DNA from 2 places in the Sporosarcina sp. QA0331 genome. Region 1 is predicted to be linked to the other one. Evidence: predicted binding sites of a transcription regulator. Region 1 holds the regulator's gene; the other holds the start of a gene.

Region 1 (3,190 bases):
GGTCAACCCTGATATTATCGTATTTGTCGATAATTGCTATGGCGAATTCGTTGAAACAAAAGAGCCGGTAGAAGTAGGGGCCGATCTGATGGCGGGATCGCTTATCAAAAATCCAGGAGGGGGCCTTGCAAGAACCGGCGGATACATTGCCGGACGTGCCGACCTAGTAAAAAAATGCGCTTATCGTATGACGTCGCCTGGAATCGGTGCAGAGGCGGGTGCATCACTTGATACGCTGCTGGAAATGTATCAAGGCTTCTTCCTTGCTCCTCACGTCGTCAGCCAAGCAGTGAAAGGCGCTCTCTTTACAGCTGGATTCCTCGATAGCTTTGGATTCGATACGACACCACATTATTCGGCTAAGCGAACAGATTTAATACAGTCCGTAAATTTCGGCAACGCTGAGCAGATGATCGCTTTCTGTCGGACGATTCAAGAAAACTCGCCAATCAATGCGCATTACGCCCCTGAACCGTCGTACATGCCGGGCTATTCCGATGACGTCATTATGGCTGCAGGAACGTTCATCCAAGGTTCCAGCATCGAGCTCACAGCAGATGGCCCGATCCGTCCGCCATACACGGCTTATGTACAAGGCGGTTTGACGTACGAACATGTGAAAGCGGCAGTTATGTCTTCTACAGATCAGTTATTAAAAGATAAGATGATTTGAGGTAGTTAATGAAATAGATAAGGCTGTCCGGACAGGTTACGTATAATCAACCATCTGGATAGCCTTGTTTTATTTGTATTCGCGATCATAACAATCATCAAGCGCTCAAAAATCCCGATAAGTGCTCATAAAACACCACATCAATAGAAAAAGACTGCCACAGAAAGTCGATCAATCGACTTTCGGGACAGTCCTTTTCTATTTACTTCATTAATGAATCTGGCGATAAACGCCGACGACTTTACCGAGAATGGAAACTGAATTGACGATGATAGGTTCCATCGATTCATTTTCCGGCTGCAAACGGAAATAATCCTTTTCTTTGAAGAAACGTTTCACCGTCGCCTCATCTTCTTCAGTCATCGCGACTACAATTTCTCCATTATTAGCCGTATGCGTCTGTTTTACGACGACATAATCCCCATTTAATATTCCAGCTTCTATCATACTATCTCCTACTATCTCCAGCATGAACAGTTTATCATCAGACGTGCCATATGTATCCGGCAACGGGAAATACTCTTCAATGTTCTCAATTGCAGTAATCGGCAATCCAGCGGTAACTTTTCCGACTAACGGAACATGCACAACGCCAGATTTAAGCGCAGTCAAACCTTCCGGATCTAGTATCTCGATTGCTCTTGGTTTTGTCGGGTCTCTGCGGATATAACCTTTACTTTCTAATCTAGCTAGATGTCCATGCACGGTTGAACTTGAAGCTAGTCCGACAGCCTCTCCAATTTCACGAACGGAAGGCGGATATCCTTTTAGTTTCACTTCATCTTTAATAAACGTTAGGATATCCTGCTGTCTCTTTGAAATTTTTTTCATTTTTCCACCCCTCCAATTAATAGAATCAATAATTAGCAAATGTGCGAACAAACGTCCGCATCCGCAATTGTTTCTTACAAAGAGTATAACAGGTGTTCGGGCAATTGGCAAACAAAGGTTCGAAAGTTTTGTTGACTTCTAAAAATACGTGTCCTATAATGGGAACAAGTATTCCGAACAAACATTCTTGGAGGGGTTTTTTTATGGCTTTCATTCAAAAATATGGCTTTATCCTTTTGATTCTACTTCTTTGCACTGCTTTTACAATTGCAGGCGTCATGAAAGAAACGAAGTCTGCTTCAGATTCGTTTATTGAAATTACAATATCGGAGGGCGATACTCTTTGGGGGTTAGCTAGAAATTATTCTGAACAAGATCACCCGAAAAAATGGATTGCAAAAGTAATGGAAATAAACGATATGGAATCCACGACGATCAAAACAGGAGAAACATTGAAATTACCGCAATTGGATCCGCTCTTGCAAGACACGATGATGACTGAATTGGCAGGAGAAGAATAATGGGAGATAAAATGAAGACATGCGTCATTTATTGCCGTGTCAGCACGGAAAAAGATTCACAAGAAGTCTCACTAGCGAGACAAGAAGAGGAACTGAACCGGCTTGCAGACGAACTAAGTTTGAAGGTTGTACATATATTTAAGGAAAAGCATAGCGGCTACGATATGGAACGGGAAGGGCTGCTAGACTTATTAGATTGCATACGCGATGAAAAGATAGATGCAATTCTAATCCAAGACGAAACTAGACTTGGCAGAGGAAACGCTAGAGTCGCTATCTTGCATTTGCTTGCAAAGACAAACACCGAAGTCATTACGAACCACGATAACGGTGCATTGAAGCTAAACGAGATGGACACAATGTTACTTGAAATATTGGCGATAGTCGAAGAATATCAACGGAAATTACATAATGCCAAGATTCGCAGAGGCATGAAACGTGCTGTCCGCGACGGATACAGGCCAGAACGAAATTTGAAAAATAAAGGCAATCTGGAAGGGCGCGAACGGAAAGAAGTCCCCCTCAGCGAAATCGTCTCATTACGGCAAAAAGGCCTTACCTTCGAAGAAATAGCAGGCGTATTAAGAGGCCTCGGCCATAACGTAAGCAAAGCAACGGTCCACCGTCGATATAAAGAATATGAACAAGAGCAGGAAGGCTGATTTGTTGCACTTCCTGCTCTTTTTGTATACCTTCAAAGTATAGTTTTAATAAGTTCCACTTATATTGTTTATTGGTTCTGTTATTAAGTATCTATAAGGATTGAAACGGAAGGTGGCGACTCCAGCGAACGCTGTCACGAAGAACGGCGTTTGCGAGTAAAAGCAAAGCGCAGCGTTACGAGCAGGGTGTGCTAGGCTGCCTTAATTTCTGCAAAAGCGCAGAAATAAGGCAAATCGAACTCTTCGTGGTTCGATTGGAAAGCGTCCACCTGAAGTGGAAATCCTGTTAACAATTTAATGTTGGAAAATTACTGGAGGAATTCGATGTTATCAAAAGATAAAATTAAACGTATCAACGAACTATCAAAAAAGTCGAAAACAATCGGCCTATCAATCGAAGAAGCAAAAGAACAAACACAACTGCGCAAAGAATACCTAGAAACATTCCGCTCATCCATGCGTGACACAATCGAAAACGTCAAAGTAATCGACCCCGAAGGCAA
Region 2 (3,190 bases), 700 kb from region 1:
GTGAAATGGCTGTATGTCGAGACAGAATACCATTATCGGCGTGCCAATGAAGGAGAGGGAATTTGGAAAGACCGCCTCGTCCGGTTTGTGCTAGCAGCGCTTCTTCTCTATGTGATGCTTGCTGGTAATCCTTTTTTCATACCTCTCATCGGTGTGCTTATGGCTGTCTATTATTTATTCTGGAAGAAAAGAAGTGCAGCAAAACCTTTCCCGTATGAACATTTCATATCGTTGGAGCAAAATCGTATGATGCGTTTTTATCGCTTCGCCAATTACTTTACGGACGTGCCGCATTTGAAAGGCTCGGTCAGCCGTCGTGCATGGCTTGGGTTCCTATTGCGCTCTGCACAATTCGGACAAACGTCGCCTCAACGATATTTGCTAAGAAGGACGCTCGTACGCACGGATGATATATTTTGGCTTTGGGTCAGATTGACGGCTTTATCAGTACTAGGTGTTGCCCTCATTCCGTTTCCGATTGTCGTCTATATCTTTATCGGAGCGTTGGCATTCGCATCATCCATTCAATTGGTTCATGCATTGCGGGCGGGTGACGATTTCCGAATGGATATGCTTTTCCCGGAATCTGAAAATACACGGACACCTGCCATACGAAAAACAGTGAGCGGAGTTCAATTATTACAAGCGATTATTGTACTTGTGGTGGGTCTAATTGCAATCGGAATATCCGTGACACCGGTTATTATGGCGGTACTTGTATTTATTGTTTCCGAAGTAACCATTCGAATGTCGAATGAAAAAAAAGAAGAGATTTGATCGGTTATCTGAAAAAGTAATAATAGAATATTCTTAAAAACCTTGCAATTGATCCCGGGATTTATGTATAATAAAAAAAAGGCATCAGGGGTGAGGGAGATGGAAAACAATTATTCATATGCCGAGTTCTTAAAAGCCGTGGGGAAAAATAGTACTTCGCTTCAAGCGGAGAGACTATTGAATGATATTTACATGGATCTATTCCTGAACCATATTCATCGAGAACAAACGAAAAAACGTCTCTTGAGGCTGATTGATCTTGCGCTTGATGAAAAGGACGAGTGCGCTTTTAACAAGCTTACGGATGAATTAGTGAAACTGGAAGAAAACTAAACAAATTTGCAGCGGGCTGCCAGCTAGTCGAAAACCGATTAGCTGCGTAGACCCGCTTTTTATTATTTCGCTAGAATAGCTAGGAAAAAGATGTGCTCGTAACGCTTCCCTTGTACTCGCAAAAGCCGTTCTTTGTTACGGCTTTCGCTTTTATTTATTTGAACATACGTTCTCTTATTTCTTTGGTATTGGCAAAGTCTATGGTAAAATGGAAATAATTCAATTGGGGAGGGGCTTCCATGGTCCAGAAATTTGATTTGCACGCTCCTTATGTTCCGTTAGGCGACCAACCTGCTGCCATTTCAAAGCTTGTGGAAGGCATACAGGAAGGGAAAAAGCATCAGACGCTTTTAGGTGCGACCGGGACAGGGAAGACGTTCACCGTTTCGAACGTTGTAACGGAAGTTAATAAACCGACACTAGTCATTGCACATAACAAAACACTTGCAGGCCAATTATATAGCGAATTCAAAGAGTTTTTCCCGAATAATGCGGTGGAGTATTTTGTCAGCTTCTATGATTACTATCAACCGGAAGCCTATGTACCGCATACGGACACATATATAGAAAAGGATGCAACGATCAACGATGAGATCGACAAGCTGCGCCACTCCGCAACATCTGCTTTGTTCGAAAGGAATGATGTGTTGATTGTCGCCTCGGTATCTTGTATATACGGCCTCGGTTCGCCTGAGGAATACGGGAAGCATGTCGTCTCGCTCCGGACAGGGATGGAGATCGGTAGAAATGAGCTGCTGCGTCGATTTGTCGATATCCAATATTCAAGAAATGACATCAACTTCACGCGGGGTACATTCCGAGTGAGAGGGGACGTTGTGGAAATATTCCCAGCCTCGCAAGACGAAAACTGTATCCGCATCGAATTTTTTGGAGATGAAATCGACCGTATCCGTGAAGTGGATTCACTTACGGGAGAAATTTTAGGGGAACGCGAACACGTCGCCATCTTCCCGGCGTCCCACTTCGTCACAGGTGAAGATAAAATGGTGAAGGCGATTGCGAATATCGAAACGGAGTTGGAGGAAAGACTTGCTGTATTGCGCAAGGAAGATAAACTTCTTGAGGCACAACGACTTGAGCAGCGCACTCGGTACGATTTGGAAATGATGAGGGAAATGGGTTTCTGTTCAGGGATTGAAAACTATTCTAGGCACTTGACATTGCGACCTGCGGGGGCTACCCCTTACACATTGCTCGACTATTTTCCGGATGATTTTCTGATCGTCATTGATGAAAGTCATGTCACTTTGCCACAAATCCGAGGCATGTATAACGGTGACCAAGCGCGTAAGCAAGTACTGGTCGATCACGGGTTCCGCCTGCCTTCAGCTTTGGACAATCGACCGCTTATGTTCGATGAATTCAGGAGGTATGCAAACCAATCGATCTACGTATCCGCAACACCGGGTCCTTATGAAATCGAGCATACACCTGAGATGGTTGAGCAGATCATCCGACCGACAGGATTGCTTGATCCGATTATCGACGTACGGCCGATTGAAGGACAGATCGATGATTTGATTGACGAGATCAATGAGCGTACAAAACGGAACGAAAGGGTATTGATTACTACATTGACGAAAAAGATGTCCGAAGACCTTACCGACTATTTGAAGGATATCGGCATCAAAGTCCAATATTTACATTCGGATGTCAAAACACTAGAGCGGATTGAAATTATTCGCGAACTCCGTTTAGGTAAATACGATGTCCTCATCGGCATCAACTTGTTGAGGGAAGGGCTCGATATTCCTGAAGTGTCGCTCGTTGCGATTTTGGATGCGGACAAGGAAGGATTCCTTCGTTCGGAACGTTCCCTCATACAAACGATCGGACGGGCAGCACGTAACTCCGAAGGAAAGGTCATCATGTATGCAGACCGTTATACGGATTCAATGAAGAAGGCGATCGACGAAACGAAAAGACGCCGGGAAATCCAAATGGCATACAATGAAAAGCATGGAATCACTCCAACGACGATCAAAAAAGCAGTACGTGAAGTTATTCGAGCGACTCAAGTCGCTGAAGATGATATTTCAGCTTTGGAAAAAGTGACGAA

Evidence for each region. Region 1 encodes LexA, which represses DNA repair genes until DNA is damaged. Its sites were predicted from a motif close to CGAACATATGTTCG; they were not measured.
Region 2: uvrB (excinuclease ABC subunit UvrB) is a predicted target of LexA. The motif match lies at 1,270-1,283, and genes of this name have one in related genera.

The regions. Positions count from the first base shown of each region.
Region 1 is NZ_CM147850.1:2,133,660-2,136,849, reverse strand. It holds gene AC0L13_RS10740 (methionine gamma-lyase family protein) at 1-673, shown strand, start outside; gene lexA (transcriptional repressor LexA) at 884-1,504, opposite strand; gene yneA (cell division suppressor protein YneA) at 1,708-2,025, shown strand; gene AC0L13_RS10725 (YneB family resolvase-like protein) at 2,025-2,687, shown strand; gene AC0L13_RS10720 (DUF896 domain-containing protein) at 3,012-3,190, shown strand, end outside.
Region 2 is NZ_CM147850.1:2,829,775-2,832,964, reverse strand. It holds gene AC0L13_RS14345 (ABC transporter permease) at 1-777, shown strand, start outside; gene AC0L13_RS14340 (IDEAL domain-containing protein) at 877-1,110, shown strand; gene uvrB (excinuclease ABC subunit UvrB) at 1,350-3,190, shown strand, end outside.